DNA from 2 places in the Exiguobacterium sp. SH3S3 genome. Region 1 is predicted to be linked to the other one. Evidence: riboswitches for the same ligand, from Rfam matches in the RefSeq annotation. Region 1 holds a riboswitch; the other holds the start of a gene.
What was found. A riboswitch is a leader RNA that binds a small molecule or an ion and turns the genes downstream of it on or off. The one in region 1 is predicted to bind thiamine pyrophosphate.
Positions count from the first base shown of each region.

Region 2: it holds a riboswitch for thiamine pyrophosphate, as region 1 does, so the genes downstream of both, thiT (energy-coupled thiamine transporter ThiT) here and EVJ28_RS14290 (energy coupling factor transporter S component ThiW) in region 1, are expected to answer to the same signal.

Region 1 is NZ_SJUU01000011.1:93,932-105,069, reverse strand. Features, by position in the region: gene EVJ28_RS11270 (MMPL family transporter) at 1-2,103, shown strand, start outside; gene EVJ28_RS11265 (methyl-accepting chemotaxis protein) at 2,314-3,741, shown strand; gene EVJ28_RS11260 (putative quinol monooxygenase) at 3,843-4,127, shown strand; gene EVJ28_RS11255 (VOC family protein) at 4,142-5,026, shown strand; gene EVJ28_RS11250 (LTA synthase family protein) at 5,068-6,870, opposite strand; gene EVJ28_RS11245 (VOC family protein) at 6,983-7,381, opposite strand; gene EVJ28_RS14290 (energy coupling factor transporter S component ThiW) at 7,386-7,649, opposite strand; TPP riboswitch at 7,713-7,811, opposite strand; gene EVJ28_RS11235 (hypothetical protein) at 7,836-8,156, opposite strand; gene EVJ28_RS11230 (aminoglycoside phosphotransferase family protein) at 8,201-9,169, shown strand; gene EVJ28_RS11225 (hypothetical protein) at 9,170-9,916, opposite strand; gene EVJ28_RS11220 (ribonuclease FAU-1 family protein) at 10,126-10,665, shown strand; gene EVJ28_RS11215 (tetratricopeptide repeat protein) at 10,715-11,138, shown strand, end outside.
Region 2 is NZ_SJUU01000001.1:177,072-188,209, reverse strand. Features, by position in the region: gene recG (ATP-dependent DNA helicase RecG) at 1-1,440, opposite strand, end outside; gene sdaAA (L-serine ammonia-lyase, iron-sulfur-dependent, subunit alpha) at 1,427-2,314, opposite strand; gene sdaAB (L-serine ammonia-lyase, iron-sulfur-dependent subunit beta) at 2,327-2,989, opposite strand; gene EVJ28_RS00910 (DAK2 domain-containing protein) at 3,053-4,729, opposite strand; gene EVJ28_RS00905 (Asp23/Gls24 family envelope stress response protein) at 4,752-5,114, opposite strand; gene rpmB (50S ribosomal protein L28) at 5,367-5,555, shown strand; gene EVJ28_RS00895 (thiamine diphosphokinase) at 5,613-6,200, opposite strand; gene thiT (energy-coupled thiamine transporter ThiT) at 6,200-6,772, opposite strand; TPP riboswitch at 6,847-6,946, opposite strand; gene rpe (ribulose-phosphate 3-epimerase) at 6,966-7,622, opposite strand; gene rsgA (ribosome small subunit-dependent GTPase A) at 7,624-8,508, opposite strand; gene pknB (Stk1 family PASTA domain-containing Ser/Thr kinase) at 8,552-10,498, opposite strand; gene EVJ28_RS00870 (Stp1/IreP family PP2C-type Ser/Thr phosphatase) at 10,495-11,138, opposite strand, start outside.

The DNA.
Region 1 (11,138 bases):
CTGCTCTTGCTCGTGTTCCGTTCAATCGTAACCCCGTTCATTCCGTTGATCGCGGTCGGGTTCACCTATCTCCTCAGCCAATCGTTCGTCGCGTTCTTCGTCGACTGGTTCGGTTTCCCGGTCTCGAACTACACACAAATTTTCCTCGTGGCGATTTTGTTCGGGATTGGGACCGACTACTGCATCCTGCTTCTTAGCCGGTATAAAGAAGAACTCAGCGCCGGGCACGCGATCGAGGACGCCATCGTCAACACGTATAAGACGGCTGGGCGGACGGTGCTCATTAGTGGTCTCGCCGTATTCGTCGGCTTCGCCGCGATCGGATTTGCCGATTTTCCGATCTTCAAGTCGGCCGTCGCGGTCGCGGTCGGGATTGCCGTCTTGTTGCTCATCTTGTTCACGGTTGTGCCGTTCTTTATGGCGACGCTCAAGAATCGCTTGTTCTGGCCGTCGAAAAAAGCAGGCGAGCATCACGACAGCAAGCTGTGGGCTGGATTCAGCCGCATCTCGGTCAATCGTCCGTTCGTCTCGATCCTTGTCGTCGCACTGATCACCGTGCCGGTGTTATTCACGTACGACGATGCCCGGTCGTTCAATACGGTCGATGAGATCGGTGACGATTATGACTCGGTGCGCGGTCTCAATTTGATCTCGGAAGGGTTCGGACAAGGCGAATCGCTCCCGGTTCAAATTATCTTGAAGCAAGAGTCGGAACTGACCGAGTCGGATATTCCGTACATCGAGAAGTTCGCGAGCGAATTAGAAAAAGTCGATGGTGTGAGCGGTGTCCGTTCGATCACACGTCCGACCGGTGACGTCATCGATGATTTTTATGTCGATACGCAACTCGAACAAGTGAGTTCAGGGCTTGCCGAGGCAGAGAGCGGTCTCGGTGACGTGCAAGACGGGCTCGCTCAAGTCGAGACCGGTCTAGACGCGGTCGTCAGTCAACTGCCGGCTGGTACGACAAACGCCGGGGCGCCGCTCGCGGAAGCGGCAGCCGGACTCGGCCAACTGAACGCCCAACTCGGTTTGATCGGACAAGGTCTCACGGCGACGCAAAACATCCCGGCGACTGTGGCGCAACTGCAACAAGTGTCTGGTGGTCTCAGTCAGATCGAGGCGGGTATCAATGAAGCAGCGTCTGCGTTGACGGCGCAAGGTGCGCAAGTCGGTGAGCTCGGATCGGGTCTCGGCCAACTCGCGACTGGTGTCGGTGAAGCGAACGCTGGGCTCGCGCAAATCGAAACCGGTCTGGGCGACGCGGTGGCGTTCCTCTCGGCACTCAGTGAAGCGGACAGCCTGCGTGAGACGGGCGTCTATTTACCGGAAGGAACGCTCACGTCAGACGAGTTCGCCCCGGCCGTCGAGCGTTACGTGTTCGACGAGGGGACGGCGACACAACTCGAGGTCATCCTTGATATGGACCCGTACTCGCCGGAAGCAATCGATACGGTCGAAACGTTGAAACAGACGATGGAACGTGTCGTGACGGACACCCCATTTGACGACGCGACCATCGGTTACGCCGGGATTTCAAGCATTAACAGCGATTTAAACGAGACATCGACGAACGACTTCAATCGGACCGTCGCCATCATGCTCGTGACGCTGTTCATCGTTTTGACGGTACTATTCCGTTCGATGATCATGCCGCTCTATATGATCGGGTCACTATTGCTCACGTACTACACGTCAGCGGCGATCACGGAGCTCATCTTCGTTGAAGGACTCGGTTATGACGGCATCAGCTGGGCCGTACCGTTCTTCGGGTTCGTCATGTTGATCGCGCTCGGCATCGACTACTCGATCTTCCTACTCGATCGGTTCCGCGAAGAATCGATCAATGGGATGACGGTGCGTAACGCGCTCGTCCACGCCATGACGAAGATGGGGACGGTCATCATGACGGCAGCCGTCATCCTCGCCGGGACGTTCGGGGCGATGATTCCGTCTGGTGTACTCAGCCTCGTCCAGATCGCGACGATCGTCATCACCGGTCTGTTATTGTACGGGTTGATCGTGCTGCCACTCCTCATCCCGGCAATCACCGTATCGTTCGGAGATGGTGTTTGGTGGCCGTTCAAACGAAAGAATAAATGACTAAAAAAGACGTCATTCAATTAAACTGTCCCTCAATTGTTAAGTACAAATGACAATTTGAGGGACAGTTTTTATTTGTTTAGTCAATGTGGGCAGAATAGCGAAAAACAAACTTCATATTTGAAAAAATGCACCGAAATATAGTGTAGATCTTTATTCTACTGAAAGAAGGCAACAATCATGGTGAATCATTTTGAAAAAATGAGCTCGTTGTTAGTATCGCGTATGTTGATCGTTTTATTTTTCCTCTCTTATCCGATTATGGGTGTTTTATACTGGATCGGGGAGCTCGCTGGACAAGACGCAGTCAGTTTTATTGTGGTAGGGAGTGTCATTCAGATTGGGTCATGGCTCGGCCATCGCTTCTATGTAGAGCATGCTTGGTTGAAGTATGGGCTCGTCACATTGATGTACATTGCGGCTTCAGCGATTATCTTGACGCTACCAGGTGCGGCGATTCAAAATGTCGTCTTTCTTTACATCGTGTTGACGTTGATGTACTTGAATCGTCATCTTGTTCTATATGGTAGCATGCTCGCGCTAATCGTCTCGGTCTCAGCTGTCTTGATTGGGCGCTTTTCATTTGCAACGCCGCTCGACCTCGTCATTTGGTTCACGATGCTCACAATGGCTTTGTCTGGCGCGTACTTTGTGTCCTTCTTTGGCGCAAAGTTGTTGCATGAGACGTTCGCACAGCAAGAGAAAGCAGAACAACATGCAGGAAAAATCGAGCTGACAATGGCGAAAACGACAGCGAGTGCGACTACGCTTCACGGAGCTGTCTTCACGATGAATGATTCAGTCGATTCAGTCACAAATGCTTCGGAACAAGTGACGGAACAAATCGGTTCGATGACGAAACGAACATCTGAACAGGCAGGTCTTATCCAAACTGTCGCTTCACAAATCCATTCAACTGTACAGGCGTTTGAACGAATGCAGCAGCAGCTCCAGGAGACAACGTCTCAAGTGAGTGGCGTCTTGCAGGACGCTCACGTCTCGCATGAAAACATGGACTCGACAGAACGTTCGCTTGCTGAACTGAACTTAAGTATCGGTGAAGTCAATCATGCGTTTAAAGGGTTGGCGGAGCGCTTCCAAGAAGTACGGACGATCACGGGGACGATTCAGCAGATTTCATCTCAGACGAACCTGCTGTCGCTCAACGCCTCAATTGAAGCGGCGCGAGCGGGTGAGCACGGGAAAGGGTTTGCCGTCGTCGCGTCCGAGATTCGAAATTTGTCGGCTCAAACCGCCCAAGCCTCATCTCAAATCAATGATATTATCCAACTCGTCATGCAAGAGGTACAAGTGACGGAACGGGCGATCGATGGCAGCACAGAACGTTTGTCGACGCAGGAAGAACAAGTCCGTAAGAGCGGGACGTCGATTCTCTCCATGATTCAGACGACAGGTACGGTCGCGAGCACGGTGGATGAGACATCGACCCAGCTCCAAGTCGTCGCTTCAGAACTGAACAAAGTCCATCAAGTGACGGGCCAAATGTCGGCACTGATGACAGCTCTCGAAGAGAACAGTCAAGACGTGCATGTGTTGACGACGTCGCAGCAACAGGCGTTGGCTTCGTTGAAAGATCAAATTGCAGAATTGAACGAGATTGCGAACGAACTCGTCTAAACGATGGACACGCCTTGAAAATAGGTGTGTCCATTTGCGTATACATCTCTTCTAAAACGGGAAAAGTTTTGCGTCAGTCCTAACATGAGGAGGAACGATCAATGGAAATTACAATCACAGCTATCTTAAAGGCTCACCCGGGCAAAGAGAGTGAGTTGCGTCAAGCACTCGATCAGGTCATCCCGCCGTCGCGGCAGGAAGAAGGGTGTCTCGCCTACGTGTTACACGAGTCGATCGATGCGCCGGGTACGTTCGTGTTCTACGAGAAGTATCGGGACGAGACGGCGCTCGACCATCATATCAACTCAAGCCACTATCAAGCGTATCGGCAAGCTGCCGAGACGTTACTCGCTGTCCGTGACGTGTACCGTTTGCGAGAGGTCTGAAAGGAGACAGTCCGATGATCACACAACCGATTATTCCGTGTATTTGGTTCGAACAAGACGTCGAAGCGATTGCCGATTGGTACGTCTCGATATTTCCTGATTCATTCGTCGATTATACGACGAAACTTATCGACACCCCGCCTGGCGAGACGACGGTCGTCACCGTCTCACTCTTTGGTCAGTTCTTTCAATTGCTCGGTGCGGGTAACTTGAAGGAGCGGAATCCGTCCTTCTCCTATATGATTTCGCTCCCGACGTCAGAAGAAGTCGATACGCTGTGGGACAAGTTATCGGACGGTGCTGACGTGCTCACGCCGCTCGACACGTACGACTTTAGTGAACGTTACGGCTGGTTGAAAGACAAGCACGGTGTCTCTTGGCAAATCATGCACAACGACGGCATGGACATCCAGACGGTGACGCCGTGTCTGTTGTTCGTCGGGGAGGCGTTCGGCCGGGCCGAGGCGGCGATGGACGATTGGGTCACAGTGTTCCCGGACTCGTACGTGCTCGACGATCAGATGATCCGTTACGATAAAGACGATGGCCCAGAATTAGAAGGGAAGTTGAACTACGCCCGTTTCGTCTTATCTGGACGTGAGTTCATCGTCATGGACAGTGCCGAGCATCACCAGTTCGCTTTCAACGAGATGCAGTCGTTGATCGCGTTTTGTGAGACACAAGAACAAATCGATGCGTATTGGGATGAACTATCGTCCGTACCTGAAGCCGAACAATGCGGTTGGCTACAGGACCGCTACGGCGTCTCCTGGCAAATCGTTCCGTGGGAAATGGAAGAGATGCTGACGACCGGCACGCCGGAACAGTTGGCGCGGGTAACGGCAGCGTTCTTGCCGATGAAGAAGATCGAGCTGACCGAGTTGCGGAAAGTATATTGAAACGAACCATGCCACCCTTAGCGAATCAGGGCGGCATGGTGTTATTCGCGTTTTGTTTTGGAGAGTGCGTCTTTCTCGATGATCGTATCGGACAGACGCAGTTGTTCAGCTGCTTCGTCGATGAAAGGCTCACATTGACTGAGCGGTAGCTCGTCTCCTGTCTCGACCGCGTAACACGTCCCGTTTCCGACGGGATCGGTCAAGTTTGGAACATAGTAGAGCGTGTCGTACCGGAACGACCCGTTACGGAACACGGTCAAGTTCGGCTCGTCGTCGAGCAGCGGGCTACCGAGCATGTAAGCGGGTTCCATCCCGAGCAACTCCAAGATGGTCGGGGCGATGTCCGTTTGACCGCCGTTCGCTTCGATCGTTCGACCTTCGTTCAAGTTGGCTGGCTTGATGTAGAGTGGAACAGAACGGTCGAGCTGAAACAGTTCGACGGCCGAATCGGCGTTCGCTTGCTCGGCCATCTCGTCACCTGCGGCGGTCAGGCCGCTGTCATGATCGCCATAAAAGACGACTAACGAATTATTCCACGTCCCGTTCGCCTTCAATTGATCGACCATCAACCCGACGGCCGCGTCGACGTAGTGGACGGTATGGTAATAGTTTTGAAGCAGCGGGTCGTCATAACCGGTCAAGTCCAATCGTTTTTCAGCTTCTGGGAGCTCATATGGCGTATGGCTCGTCAAAGCGACCATGAACGCATAAAACGGTTCCGCTAACGTGTCCATCGCTTCGACGGAAGTGGTCAAGAAATCTTTGTCGTTAAGCGCCATGCCGATGACAGGTTCTTCCGGATAGTCATCTTTGCTGAAAAAATGATTGAAGCCGATATTGTCATAGACGTTGTCGCGGTTCCAAAACGTTTTGTCGAACGCATGCATCGCGGCCGTATCATAGCCGGCTTGGCGCAAACGTTCAGGTAAGGCGTCAAACGTATGGTCACCGTACTGGGTGTACACCGAACCGGATTTGACCGGGTAGAGCGAGGTGTTGACCGTGAATTCCGCATCCGACGTCCGGCCTTCGTGCGTCTGATGATAGAAGTTCGGGAAGTACAACATCTCGTCACGAAGCGCGTTCAAGTTCGGTGTCAGTTCCTGTCCGTTGATCGTCTGTCCGATCACCGACGTCTGGAACGACTCGAGCTGCAGCATGATGACGTTCGTATCGGCCGTTGTCTCGACGTCAGTTGGAGTCGAGGTACCGAGCCGCGTCTCTTCTTGTACCGTTAAGTCGCCTCCGAAGCCGAGTTGGTCGCCGATGCCACGGAACAAGTCGAGGCCGTGATACCCCCAAAAGCCGTACTCGTAATATTCACGCATGTTCGAAATCGGTGCTTGCTCGTCATCATTCGGCTGACTGACGGTTAACGGAACGACGAAGGCGGTCAAGCCGATGACAAAACCGGCAGCGGCGATCCGGCGATTTTTTCCTGTGCCTTGCGCAGGTTTTTTTCTCATATAGACGAGGACAGCGGTATAAAGCACCAAGTCCGCGAACAATAGAAAGTCGGTCGGTTGAATCAACGTCAGGAAGCCGCCGCCGACGTCGCCCATCTGACCAACGTCTGACAAAAGCGCGACCGATAACAGATTGCCGAAATAGCGATAATACCAGACGTCGGAGATGAGGAGTGTACTGTGTAGAAACAGCGAGGCGAATAAAATCCAGCGCCGTGTTTTCGTCTTCACGAGCAACGCCCAGCTCGTCATCATGAGAATCATCCCGATGTTGACGAGTAAAAAATGAACGTTGAACGCGCTCGCGGTCAAGACGCTGAATAAAAATAGTTTGGCAAGTGATAGTGACAGATAACTCCAATAATCAAGATGGTTCATAAATAGCCTCCAAACGGTACGTACACGTCGTATTCTTTTTCATGTACCTGTTCGTAGGTGGCGGGAAACATGGGGGTGTGCGATGCGGACGAAAAAAAGCGAGGCGAGCGCCTCACTTGATCAAAAATGTGTCCCGAAGCTCGATAATCGTGCCTTCTGGGGCTTGTAGTTTGCTCAGGTGGCCATCGACGACGAAGTAGATATTCCCGCCGTGTTTCGGCAAGAACGTGACACCGAGCGCCTCGAGCCGACCGACTTCCGCTTCAAGGTCATCGACGTACAAGGCGAAGTGAACGGGTCCGGCCGCATGTTTCGAATACGGCGATAACGCCTCGTCCGCCTTCGCCGTCTGAAGTTCGATATAGAAGTCGCCGAGCTTGAGCCAACTGTTGAACGCCCGGGTATGGAAGTCGGGTGACTCTTGGACGAGCTCAAAACCGAGCGTTTCATAAAATTGCTTTGACGCCGCATAGTCGGGCGTTTGGATACAGAGATGGTGGATTTGTTTCATCGTGTCACTCCTTTGCTTTCATTTTAGCGAATAGGAGCCTGAAGCGGAACTTTTCTTGAAAGAAGACGTATACGACACCGAGGAGGGATCCGGTCACGAACGCGACGAGCACGGCCCCGAACGGACCGACGGTGACGGCGGCGATGACGTTCACCATATGTTGCACCGGATAGGCCCGGGCGACACCGGTCGGGATGGAGATGAACAGGGAGCCGATGATGGCGATGGCGATGAGCATCGCCATCCAAGTGAGTTGTTGAATACGCATGTAGTGTCTCCTTTCAAAATGAAAACGCCACTTCTCCAAGTGGAAAAGTGGCGTGGACAGACAGACGTATCCAAGCCACTTCCCTACGCTGGTATGAGCCAGATCAGGTTCGAAGGGTCCGGCAGTTGCCGTCTCAGCCCGAAGGCTCCCCTAGTGGTCGTTTATTGGTTTGAGTATAGCATAACGTTATTTTGTTGCCTCAATTTTTCGCGGTCGGAAGATGAAATAAATGATACCGCTATACAGGGCGTATAAAAACAGGGAAAACACGAGATTGATGAGCCACGGGAGTGTACCCATAAATACAGTGACCGAGGCGTTACGGAACCAGCCGAGTGAAAGACATAGTCCGACAAAGCTGAGCACGATTGTCGTCCAAAAGCTGATATCTGGACGTCTCGCCACGCGGCGAACGACTAGACCGATTATGAAGCTGAAGACAGCCGTCGCACCTAAATACATATAGAGTAACGCATCGACAGGGTATGAATAATAGACAACGTCCATATTATTTCCTCCTAAACGAAGTGTGGTGAAAGGAAGTGAGGTCAGTGAGGAGTGCGATCCCATGGCGTGACGAGTCTTACCGTGAACAGTTCGAGCACTGGCTCGATGGCCATGTGCCAGGCGTGACGTGGCGGGTTGTGAAAGATACGGATTTGACATACTTGATGTATGGAGAGTACGGAGCAGACCGTTACTACGCCAAGGCGGTGACAGCAATCAGTGGTGGCGAGGCCGAACTGTCGATGCATCTAGCCGAACGGCATCCGGGACTCGTCCCGGAGGTCATCGCCATTGACGCGGCACGCAACTGGCTACTTATGCGAGACATCGGCGGGGATGCACTTCGCGAATACCCTAAGCACAGTCGGTACGAAGCGGCTGTGCGTCAATATGCGAAACTACAGAGAAAAGAAGCGAATTACATGGATACGCTTTTGGCCTACGGCATCCCGGACCGGCGTCCGGCTCGTCTAAAAGAAGAGATACGGACGTATTTACCCGAGTTATGTACGGGGTTAGATCGAGATAAGGCAGAGGCGGTGCTGGCGCTCCAAGACGAACTCCTCACCATGTGCGACGAGCTCGCGACTGGGCTGCCGATGAGTCTCGAGCACGGCGACTTACATGGCGGCAACATCTTTTGGCGCGAACAGAAGGATGACTTATGTATTCTCGATTGGGGCGATGCGACCGTCACCCATCCGTTCTTCAGCGTCCGTGTGTTTTGGAACGCGCTCTACGACTTGTTGCCAGAAGACGATGAAGTCGCATGGTATGAACAGATTCAGAAGATGCGTACCGTCTACTTGGCTGAGTGGGAAGGTGTGGCGCCTCGGGACGTGCTATGGCGCCATTTGTTGATCGCTGAAGAGCTCGGTTGCGTGTATCGGGCACTGTCGTGGCATGTATATGTTACCAACTATCGGTATGATCCGTCCGAGTCAGCCGATAAACCGGCCCAATGGCTTAACTTGTTCCTCGAGTATCGGGACTTGAAACGTCGCGGTACGTGATCACTCGTTCTTCTCGAGCAGGTTTTCATAATCCGTCTCGTTCCAAAACAGCTGGGCGATCGACTCCGGTGCTTTCAAAATCTCACCGTCTTGGTCGTAGACGATAGCGTAGCCGTTTTCGATCTCAAAGACGATCAAGTCGGCCGTCACTTCCTTGACGCCGTTCCCGGCAATGATGACGTTCTCGATTGGGTCGCGTGCGACTTGAACTCCCCATTCGTCGAGCTCGACGATGAGCGCTGACGTGTAGGCATGGCGGTCGTAAATCGATTGAAACTCGTCTTGCGTCAATGTGACGTCGGTCGGCGGGGCACTCGTCCCGTATTTGCGCTTCTCAATCTCCTCAACGAATTGCGTGAACGACTCTTCTTGCCAAAAGAGCGGTGCGACCGACTCGGGACCGTTGGCAATCTCACCGTCTTCATTCTCATAGACGGTCGCGTACGTACCGTCGTCGAGCTTGAACGGATAAATATCGGCGTATGTATGATGGATCCCGTCCCCGGCGATGACGACGCGTTCGAACGTCTCACGGAACGGTGTTAGCCCTTGGGTTTCGAGCGCTGCTAACAAGTCTTGGGCAGTCTCGTGTTGGTCAAAGACGTCTTTGAAATCTTCTCGTGTCCATTCGATCGTCGCTTCTTCATCTTGTTCGTTCATATCAGGAGAGACGATTGGTTTCTCGGCTTGATCGGTACAGCCTGTCAGCAAGAACGCGCTTAAGCCAAGTAGTCCTAACCGTTTCATAAAACAACCCCCTAGTAAGTTACATTATTTCCCTATTTTACATTAGCGTAGCATGTATGAAATGGGATGAGAACCTGGATACTTTCTCATCTAGGGCAAATGGAATCGCTACCTCGTCTGGTTCAATCAATACAACCTGTACGATTGAACAGGGGAATGTCGACTTTTGGCGAACACATTTAGGAAACTGATTTAAAGGAGAGAGAGAGATGCCAAAACGAAAATTTGCCAATCGTCGTGATTGGGAACGCATATTAAAAAATCGATACGCGCAAATGGAGGTGCGGGACGACCGCTTCTCGGGCACCGTCGCCCTCTTCCAAATTGACGCCGTCCGAGCCCCGCAATATAAGATGCATAACGGCGAGGAGTTCATCGTCGCCGACGCAGGTTACGCGTGGCTCCAGTACTTCTCAGAACATGAACCGTTCGGGGTGACCGTCATGTTCGACGACCGGGGCAACATCGTCCAATGGTACATCGATATCGTTGAAGGGATCGGGTATGAGGATGGGATTCCGTACATGGATGACCTCCTGCTCGACATCCTTATCTTCCCGAACGGTGACGTCGTCCGTAAAGACGAGGATGAGTTCGAAGCGGCAGCCAAGTCAGGTGAGATCACGCCGGAGATGGTCGACCGTGGCTGGCGTGATTTCAAGGCGACGCTCGATCGGATCGAACGCCGCGACTTCGTCTATTTTGATTTAGCGAACGAGCATTACGAGCAGTTGAAGCAAAAGCTTTGAGTCTTCCCGTACTGCTTTTGGTACAGTGAAAGAACAGGGGGGAAGATAGATGAAACAAATTGATCTCGAGAAGTGGCCGCGTAAAAAGCATTATGAGTTTTTCAAGGCGTTTGACGCCCCGCATTTCAACGTGACGGCGAACGTCGACGTGACGAAGCTACATACGTTCGCGAAGACGCGCGGACAGTCATTTTTCAAGCTGTTCTTATACGGCGTGGTGAAGACGGCGAACGCCATCCCGGAACTTAGGTACCGGATGCGCGGTGACGTGGTCGTCGAGCATGATGTCGTCCATCCATCGTTCACCGTCATGATGGATGATGACGTCTTCAATTTCTGTACGGCGACGTATAAAGACGCGTTTCCCGACTTCATGGAGGAAGTGGCCGTGCGGATGAGCGGGGCGAAACGAGAAGTCGTCGTCGGAGATGACGAGCCGGACAGCCTGCTCTATATTACGAGCGTGCCTTGGC
Region 2 (11,138 bases), on a different contig from region 1:
CTCGACTTCGAGCGTATCGGATTCCTCGATCAATGGCGCGATGACGTACGCTTGACGTCCGAGTGACAGTTCGCGCTCGACCATCACATGCACCCGGTCGATTTGATCCGTTTTCGCCCAATACGTCTCGATCGGCTTCCGGCCTGCCGGCATCTCATCGATTGTCGACACATCCATCTCCCCGAACGCGCTGATCGCGAGCGTCCGCGGAATCGGCGTCGCCGTCATATACAAGACGTCCGCAAGATCAGCCTTGTCTCGTAACATTTTCCGCTGCTCGACGCCGAACCGGTGTTGCTCATCCGTGATCGCCAAGTGCAGACGCGAAAACTCAACCGGCCCTTGAATCAAGGCGTGCGTGCCGACGATGATGTCGACGTCACCGGCTTTGATCGCTTCGAGCAACGTAGCGCGCGCCTTCCCTTTGACCGAACTCGTCAATAAGGCGACACGGATCCCGTACGGCTCGAACAGTTGTTCAAGCGAAGCGACATGCTGCTCGGCCAAAATTTCGGTCGGCACCATGAGCGCGCCTTGATAACCCGCGTTCACTGTCGCATACAAGGCGATCGCGGCAACGACTGTCTTCCCGCTCCCGACATCCCCTTGCAACAGGCGATTCATGCGTTCGGGCTTCTCGATATCACTCACGATCTCACGAATGACGCGCGTCTGTGCACCCGTCAACGGGAAAGCGAGCCGCTTGACGAACTCGTTGAGTTGCGTTTTTTCGAGCGTGAGCGCCCTCCCTTTCCCGGAACGTTCCATCTTTCGAAACGCCTGAAGCTTCAATTGATAAAGCAGGCATTCTTCGTACACATAACTGCGGCGCGCTTGTTTGTACATCTCGATCGAATCAGGGAAATGCATCCCTCTGAGCATCGACGCCCGGTTCTCCAAGCGGTAACGCAAGCGGATTGATTCCGGCAGCCGGTCCTCAAACGTCGTCGTCTGATCGAAGGCGAGTTTGACGATTCGACTGAAATTCTTTTGCGTCAATCCGGCACGAAGCGAATAGATCGGCTGTAATCCGTCCGCGAGCTCACCGAACTCGAGATCGGTCGCACTGATCGTCATCCGGTTCATATCCCATTTCCCTTTGACCGTCACCGTCGCACCAAGCGCCAGTTTGTCTTTATAGAAAGCGCGGTTGAACATCGTCACATGGACGACGTAGCGCTCTTCTAACAACAGCCGGAACTGAAGTCGATTTTTGCCTTTACTATAATAACGGACGAGCGGTTCCGCTTGAACGGTCCCACTCCATTTGACCAGGTCCCCGTGGACTGCCGTCGTCACGGTGCCGCTGTTATAATTTTCATAACGAAACGGGACGTGCTCTAGCACGTCCTCGATTCGTTCGAGACCCATCGTCTCTAGTTTTTTGGCCATCTCTGGCCCGACCCCTCGGAGCGTCGTCAACGCGTCACTGTTTGGCATTTTCTTTCTCTCCAAAAATATTGCGTTCGATCCGACGTGCTGTCGGTGTATTGGCGAGTCCGCCCCGTGCCGTCTCTTTCAAGGCGGTCGGCATCATTTGACCGATCTCGTACATCGCTGAGATGACTTCATCGCACGGGATGCGGGACGTGATGCCCGCGAGCGCCATATCAGCCGCGACGACCGCGTTCGCCCCACCCATGGCGTTCCGTTTGACGCAAGGTACTTCGACAAGACCCGCTACCGGATCGCAGACGAGCCCGAGCATGTTTTTCAAGGCGATCGCAAACGCCGTCGCCGACTGTTCCGGCGTCCCGCCGGCCGCTTCGACGATGGCTGCTGCAGCCATACCGGTCGCGGAACCGACTTCGGCCTGACAGCCTCCGGCCGCACCCGAAATCGAGGCGTTGTTCGCGACGACGAATCCGAACGCGCCCGAGGTGAACAAATACCGAATCATCGCATCGCGGTCCATCTCGAGACGGTCCTTGACCGCAAATAGCGTCCCCGGTACGACCCCGGCGCTCCCCGCCGTCGGTGTCGCGCAAATCCGTCCCATCGCCGCATTCACTTCGTTCGTGCCAATCGCTTTGGCGACGGCATCTAAAATCAAGTCACCGGCAAGTGATTTGCCCGATCGGACATAGTCTTGCATGAGCACGGCGTCATTCCCAGTCAGCCCCGTCACAGACGTCACGCCTTGCATCGCCCGCTCGACCGCTTCTTCCATCACTTCAAGGTTACGTTCCATCATCGCCATGACCTCTTCTCGTGTCGAGCGTCTGACGTGGACTTCTTGCTCGATCATCACTTCAGAGATCGGGATGTCTCGTTCCGTTGCCGTCCGTACTAATTCTTCTACTGATTTAAACATAGTCGTTTCTCCTTATTCCCCAAAGATGGCTACCCGTTCGATTTGAGGTAACCGTTCCAGTTCCGCTAATACATCTTTTGGCATCGGTTCATCCATTTCAATCGCCATCAAGGCTTGCTTGCCTTTTTCATGACGGCTCACTTCCATATGCCCGATGTTCAGTTCGTGCTTGGCGAGTATGCCCGTCACGGCCGCGATCGCCCCGAAGCGATCGTGATGCAAGACGACAAGTGCCGGTCCACCGCCGGAAAGCTTGAGCGGGAATCCGTTCAATTCGGTGATTTCAATCGTGCCACCGCCAATCGAGATCCCAACGATCTCAAACGTCCCCTCCGCGTCCTCGAGATGAACCCGGGCCGTGTTCGGATGATCCGTGAGCGCGTCGCTCGTCTCAAAGACGACTTCGATCCCCCGCTCTTTCGCGATGTCGAGCGCTTGCGGGATGCGCAGATCGAACGTATCGAACCCCATGATGCCTCCGACGATGGCGACGTCCGTCCCGTGACCTCGATACGTGTCGGCGAACGACCCGTAAAACGTGATCCGCGCGAGGTCCGGCGTTCGGCCGAACAGTTTGCCGGCCATAAGACCGATGCGTGCGGCTCCGGCCGTATGCGAACTCGATGGTCCGACCATGACCGGCCCGATAATATCAAACACACTGCGATATTTCATCGCATTTCCCCCTTTCAAAAAAACCCTACCTTCATTATACAGAAGGCAGGGCTGAGATACAGCTTATTCCACACTAAAAATGTAGGAGTAGAGCGGTTGTTTACCGTCGTGAACTTCGATTTCAATCTCATCGTTCTTCGATTCGATGTAAGCCGAGAGTGTTGCGACGTCTTCCGCCGACGAACCTTCGCCCGTCAAGATCGTGACAATCTCATCATCCGCGTCCACAAGTGCATCTACGAGCGCTTTTGCCGCTTCTAGACTCGATTTTGATGATGCGACGATTTTCTTCTCGGCAATCGCCATATGATCATCTTTACGAATCTCGACACCGTCGATACTCGTGTCACGGACAGCGTATGTCACTTGTCCTGACTTGACCGTAGTTGCGGCCGTCTTCATGACCGACTCGTTCGTCTCGACATCCGCTTCAGGATTGAACGCGATGGCAGCCGCTAGTCCTTGTGGTACCGTCTTCGTCGGAATGACCGAGACGCCGCAAGGTGCGACCGATGCCGCTTGCTCAGCGGCCATGATGATGTTCGAGTTGTTCGGGAAGATGAAGACGTGCTCGGCGTTCGCCGCTTCAATCGCTTTGACGATGTCTTCCGTCGACGGGTTCATCGTCTGCCCGCCTTCGATGACATGTGCGGCACCGAGCGAACGGAACAGTTCACTGACACCTTCACCCATGGCGACGGTGACGATCGCGTAAGGCACTTTCGCTTTGACGGCAGTCGCTTGAACGCCGTGCTGGTTGGCACCGTGCTCTTCTTCAAGAATCGTCGAATGCTGTTGACGCATGTTCTCGATCTTGACCGCGACAAGCTCACCAAAACGTTGTCCTTTCGTGATGACGTCGCCCGGCGTCTCGACGTGAACGTGGACTTTGAGCAACTCTTCGTCGGCGACGACAAGGAGCGAGTCTCCGAGTTCAGACAACTCGTTACGGAACACGTCCTCATCGAACGGAGTCTGTTTCAACTTTTCGTCTTGGAAACGGACCATGATCTCCGTGCAATATCCAAATTCGATATCTTCCGTCGACATGAAACCTTGCGCAGCATGGTGTTCTGCCTCAACGAGGGCATCCATGACCGGTGCGTGCGGCTTCTCGAGCTCTTTCCCTTCAAGGCTCGCGAGGAACCCTTCATAGATGACGAGGAGACCTTGACCGCCTGAGTCGACGACACCGACTTCTTTTAAGACCGGTAACAAATCAGGTGTCCGCTCGAGCGACGCTTTCGCTTCCGTGATCACTTGCTCCATGAACTCATTGAAGTCGCTCGTCGACTCAGAGGCACGGAGCGCTTCGTCGGCCGCTTCACGAGCAACCGTCAAAATCGTTCCTTCAACCGGTTTCATAACCGCCTTGTATGCCGTGTCGACGCCACGTTTGAGTGCCTCGGCAAAGTCGAGTGTCGATAATTCTGTCTTTCCTTCGATTGATTTACCGAAACCACGGAATAATTGGCTTAAAATAACACCCGAATTCCCACGGGCCCCCATAAGTAGACCGCGGGCAAACTTTGATGACACGTCAGCGATATTCGCCGTGTCGAGTGCGGCCACTTCCTTCGCACCTGAAGTCATCGTCAAATTCATGTTCGTTCCCGTGTCGCCGTCTGGGACCGGGAAGACGTTAAGCGAATCCACGTAATCTGCATTTTGGCTCAAGTTGGCTGCACCGTTTGCGACCATTTGCGCAAACACCAATCCATCTAAACGTTTTAACCCCACACCAAATCCTCCTTCGTTCTCGTCAGTCATTCGTCAGACGAACGCCTTGTACGAATATATTTACCGACGAAACGTTTAATCCTAAAGTTTCACCGAGCGTGTATTTTACACGACTTTGCACGTTGTACGCGACTTCCGACACTTTCGTCCCGTAGCTCACGATGATGTGCATATCGATATGTACGTCTTCTCCATCTTGACGTACGACAACGCCACGCGCATAGTTCTCACGTTTGAGCAGTTCTGCGATCCCGTCTTTCAGTTGAGCTTGTGACGCCATTCCTACGACGCCGAAACATTCCATCGCCGCACCGCCCGCGAGTGTCGCGACCACGTCGTTCGTGATATCAATATTGCCATATGTTGTCTTCATTTCAATTGCCATATGGAGTAGCCTCCTTTATTCGGAATGATTCCTACAGTATATTCTACAATAAGTACCTAGTTATTAAAAGGACATGCCCCTAAACTCGGTCAATTGTAACCGCAACCCTCATTCATTATTAAAATCCTCATCCGTAATGTCAAGTTTTTTTCTTGTCATCCGGTTATTTTCTAGTTGCATCGTGAAAAAACCCATGCTAATATAAACGAGTGTCTATTAGGACGAACCCACATAAAAAAGGAGGGGAAACGCATGGCACGTAAATGCTACGTAACAGGTAAGTCACCTAAGTCAGGTAACAACCGTTCGCACGCACTCAACAAGACAAAACGTACTTGGGGTGTAAACGTACAAAAAGTTCGCATTCTCGTTGACGGTAAACCTAAACGAGTTTGGGTTTCAGCTCGCGCTCTTAAATCAGGTCTCGTTGAACGCGTATAATTACCATACACGAACGAAATAAATCCCAGCGGCATGCGCCGATGGGATTTTTTTTGTTTATTTCTTTATATACATAATCAAGACGTTGCCGCTATGAACGAGCAAGTCCGCCTCTTCCGCCGACCACTCGTTTGAGATCGTCAGCGCCTCATGGCTGACGACGTCATGGTTCTCGAGCGGGTACTTGACGCCACGAATCGAGACCGAGGCCCGTTTCCAAGGTACGAGCGACAAGTAATGGTCAGGACGACGCGGGAGACGATAGTCCCCTTTTCCGACGAGGCGGACTTCTTGCCCGTCTGCGAACAACCGCATCTCGGGGTACGCCTCGAGCAGACCGACGTTGCTGAGCGTCATATCGAGTCTGCCTCCGAGTGCACCGTACACGTCGATCACGTCCGCCCCTTTCCCTCGTGCCGCCTCGAGAGCGATCTCAAGGTCGGTCACGTCTTTTTCAGACGGATAACGGACAGCTTCCTCCGGCACGGTGCCTGTGAACGAATCAAAGTCACCGACGAGCAGGTCCGGCTTCATCCCACGGTCGAGCAGCGTATGATAGCCGCCGTCGACGCCGATGACGTAATCGGCGTTCCGAGGAAGCTCAGGGACCGCTTCCGGGCTCGCAGCCACAATCAAGACGCGCATTATCTGATGTCCCGTGTCGCGAGCGTCGCGAAGCGCGGCGCCGACGTGAACAAGATCACGATCACGACCGCCGAGACGAGGAACGACGGCAACATATACGTCAAGTTATAGCCGAGCGAGTACAAGACGACCGGTCCTTCCGCATACTCGGCGAAGAAGACGATGCCGGAGACGACGTGCGCAACATATCGGAGCGCCGAGCCGATCAACGCCCCGAGAATCAAATAGAACGTGAGCGTTTTCTTGGCGCCGTCTTTTGCCGACTGTTTGACTTGACCGGCGAAGATACCGGCGACTCCGACGAGGCCGTAGGCGACCGTGTAGTCGAGTAAAAACTGGACCGGTGTGAAGATATAGGCCCCAAATAACAGTTGTAGCGTCCCGACGAGCGCGCCTGTCGCGAGTCCGCCTCTCAATCCATGCCGATACGCCATCACGAGAATCGGCAGCATCGCCAGGCTGACTGCTCCGCCTTGCGGCAACCGATATGGGATGAGCATGTCAAAGATCAGTCCGAGCGAGGCGAACAGCGAGATTTCAATGAGCGCCTGTAGTTTTAAACGTTGTTTCATCTTATTCCCTCCTTGATATGAGTGAACGACAAAAAGCAGCATGACGTAAACGCCATGCTGCTATCGTGTAGCAACGTGCATTTTCGCCACATCCCTACGTCCGTGTGAACGGAACAGGTTCAAAGGGTTAGCTCATGCCTCTCAGCCACAGATGTGACACCCCTTGCGACAATATTTGTTGTTCTACAGACGATTATACACGAGACGCGTTGCGAATGCTATCGATTGCGTCTTTATAGCTCGGTTCGTTATAGATGGCCGAACCGGCAACGAGGACGTCAGCACCTGCGTCGATACAAAGTTTTGCCGTCGCAGGATTTACCCCGCCATCGATCTCGATTTCGAAGTCGAGACGACGCGCTTGGCGCATCTCGCTGAGCGCCGCGATCTTCGGGACGACCGCTTCGATGAACGCTTGGCCGCCAAAGCCAGGGTTCACGGTCATGAGCAACACCATATCGACATCACCGAGCACGTGCTCGATTGACGACAACGGTGTATGTGGGTTCAAGACGACACCACACTTAGCGCCGGCTCCTTTGATTTGTTGCAATACGCGATGCAAATGGTTTGTCGCCTCGACATGGACCGTGACGATATCGGCGCCTGCTTGAACGAAGTCCTCGACGAACCGTTCCGGCTGGTCGATCATCAAATGGACGTCTAATACCATGTCCGACTTGTCACGCAAACTTTTGAGTACCGGCAGTCCAATCGAGATGTTCGGCACGAACTGACCGTCCATGACGTCAAAATGGATGTAATCGGCCCCTGCTTCTTGGACCGCTTTGACCTCTGCCTCAAGGTTGGCAAAATCGGCCGACAGGATCGATGGTGCGATTTTAATCATGTTAGTACCTCCGTTGTCTATCTTTTAATTCCTCCATAAACGTAACATAGTTCGCATAGCGGGTGGAAGCGATTTCTCCGGCCTCGACCGCCGCTTTGACGGCACAACCTGGCTCGTTCAAATGGGCGCAACCACGGAATTTACAGTCATCGTGCCGCAAGACGAATTCAGGGAAACACCAACGCATCTCCTCGACTTCAAGTTCTTCCGGGAACTCAAGACTCGAGAATCCAGGTGTATCGGCGACGAACCCGTCCGCGAGTGTGATGAGCGTGACGTGACGCGTCGTATGCTTCCCGCGGCCAAGCGCTTTCGAAATCTTACCAGTCGCGAGTTCAAGCTCCGGTGCGACCGCGTTCAGCAACGAACTCTTCCCGACGCCGGTCTGTCCGGCGAATACGCTCGTCTTGTCTTTGAACGCACTGCGGATGAGCTCGATCCCAGCTCCGTCTTCGGTCGACGTCTCAATGACTTGATAGCCGATCGAACGGTATAGCGCTGCCGCCGCACTAATTTTTTCCTTTTCAGCTTCTAGCAACAAGTCCATCTTCGTCAACACGATGATCGGGTGAACTTGCTTCGATTCGATCAAAATGAGAAAGCGGTCAAGCAAATGAAACGAGAACGCCGGCTCTTTCACGGAAAAGAGCAGAAACGCCTGATCGATGTTGGCGATCGGCGGACGGACGAGATGGTTCGACCGCTCATCGACAGCCATGATGTAGCCGGTCCCGTCCCCTTGGTCTTGAATATCGACGTCGTCCCCGACGACGGGCGAAATGTTTCGGTTCCGGAAGTTTCCCCGGGCGCGACATCTGATTTCAACTTTCGTTTCGGTCATGACATCATAAAATCCACCTTGCAAGCGAATAATCGTTCCTTTCATCCTGTTTCCTCCTTAGAAAAGAGGTGACGCGCACGCCACCTCTTCATTGTGAATCTTTTGCTTGGGCGTATGTCACCGTATCGGTCCGAACGACTTCTCCCTCGACTTCAATCGTCGCGGTACCGACTTCGTCCGGAGCAATGACGAGCGTATAGGAATACGTCGTCGTTTCTGTGATCATATCACGCAACACTTCGATCTCACCACGGGCATCGACGGTACGGATGACGACTTCGACCGGCTCCGCCTCTTCACCTTCTGCCGGCGGTTCGATTTCGACGTCCACTTCTCGCTCGATCGAGATGTCGGTCGGCTCGACCCCTTGTGAGACGATGACCGTCAGTTCCGTTCCCGGATCGACCGCCGTCCCTGACGTCGGAAGTTGACGAATGATTTGATTCGCTGGGATGCTCGTCGAATACTCATCGCGTTTCACGATTTTCAAGTTGTTTTGCTCGGCATAAGTTGACGCCTCTTCGAACGTGTAGCCCGTCAAATTGGCGAGCTCGATTTTATTGCTGCCGGTCGAGACGACGAGCGTGACCGTCTCTTCCGACGCGATAACTTCTTCACCTGGCGTGATCGACTGCGAAATCACATCTCCGCTGTCGACCGTTTCGGACGCTTCGGATTGGATTTCAATATCTGTGAAATCAAGATCTTTCAACGTTCGTTCCGCTGCTGTTTGAGACAACCCTTCGACGTCAGGCATCTCGACCGTCTCTTTCCCAGCAGACACGACGATGGTGACGACCGTTCCACGCTTCGGCTTCCGTCCAGGTTGCGGGTTTTGCGAAATCACGTCGCCTTCAGACACGTTGTCACTCACTCGGTCTGTCGTCTCAACGACGAATCCGGATGCTTCCAGTTCAGTCGTCGCATCACCGACGCTCATACCGACGATATCAGGCACGACGGCACGTGACATTTCATCTGCAACCACATACGCGGCAACCCCGCCACCAATTAATAAAAGAACGAGCACTAGCCAGAGCCACCACTTCTTTTTCTTTTGTTTCTTCGGCGTCGCTGATTCCGGCTCGACTGCAGCTACCGGCTGCTTGACGACTTCTTTCGGTTCTTCCGGGACGACAGGCGCCATGACGAGCGTCTGATCAAACTCGTCTTGTTCTGTCGGCATCCGTTTCGGTTCGTCCGCGCGGTCTGGGCTGAGCGACGTCAAGCAGTCTTTTTTAAAAGCAGCGACCGAGGCATGTCGTGCCCCCGGCGATTTGGCGAGCGCCTGCATAATACAGTTCTCAAGCGCTTGCGGAATTTTAGGGTTCAAGTCGAGCGGTCGGATCGGATCATCTTGCAAATGTTGCAACGCGACCGCGACCGGGGTCTCACCGATGAACGGGACTCGTCCTGTCACAAGTTCGTACAGCACCGCACCGAGCGAATAAATGTCTGACTTCTCATCGGCAAACTTGCCACGCGCTTGTTCCGGAGAGAAGTAGTGGACCGACCCGAGGACTGACATCGTATGGGTCAGCGTCGCGTTCGACATGGCCACGGCAATCCCGAAATCGGTCACTTTGACGTTTCCGTTTTGGTCGATCATCATGTTTTGCGGTTTGATATCCCGATGAATGATGCGATGGGCATGGGCATGATCGATCGCATCACAGATTTGCCCCATGATCCGTAACGCTTCCTCGATTGATATGTACTCTTCCTGTAAATATTGTTTGAGCGTCATACCATCGACATGTTCCATGACGATGTAATAAATGTCTTGTTCATCTCCGACGTCATAAATGGCGACGATGTTTGGATGGTTCAGACTGGTTGCCGCATGGGCTTCTCGTTCGAACCGGCGTATAAATTGTTCGTTATGCGAGAATTCAGATCGTAACACCTTAATGGCGACGGTTCGGTTTAAAATCTCATCGTGAGCCCGGTAGACATTTGCCATGCCGCCGCTACCGATTTGTTGTTCGATCCGATAACGATCGTTGATTCGTTCTCCACTTCGCATCGGATTCATCCTCTCTTTCTATCTGTAAATTGGACGAGCGCCACAGTGATGTTGTCGCTCCCACCCAATCGGTTGGCTTGATCGATCAACATGTCCGCCTTAGCGTCCGCAGAGATGGGACGAGTTAAGGCGTGTTTGATGGCTTCATCTGTCAGGTGAGTCGTCAAGCCATCCGTACAGATTAAAATCGTGTCGAACTCGGGGTCGGCAAACACTTGCAGATCAGGTTCGACGTGCTCTTTTGAGCCGATCGCACGGGTGATAATATTTCGTTTCGGGTGGATCCGCATTTCTTCTTCCGTCAATTCCCCAAGTTGTTTTAGCACGTTGACGTAAGAATGGTCTTCCGTCAATTGTTGGAGTGTTCCGCCACGAAGGGCGTAGACGCGGCTATCGCCGATGTGCACGATGACAATCGTTTCGTCATGCCAACAGACGCCAGCGATGGTCGTCCCCATCATGACGAGATTAGACTGCTTCGCGAATTCAAGCACTTGCTCATTTGCCAGCTCCACGTTATCACGGAACCACGTCTCCATCGCTAACGGTGTGGCCGGAAGCGTCGGAAAGGCGCGACGAAACTGCTCGATGACGAGTCCGCTCGCGACCTCTCCTGCTTCATGCCCCCCCATGCCGTCGGCGACGAGGG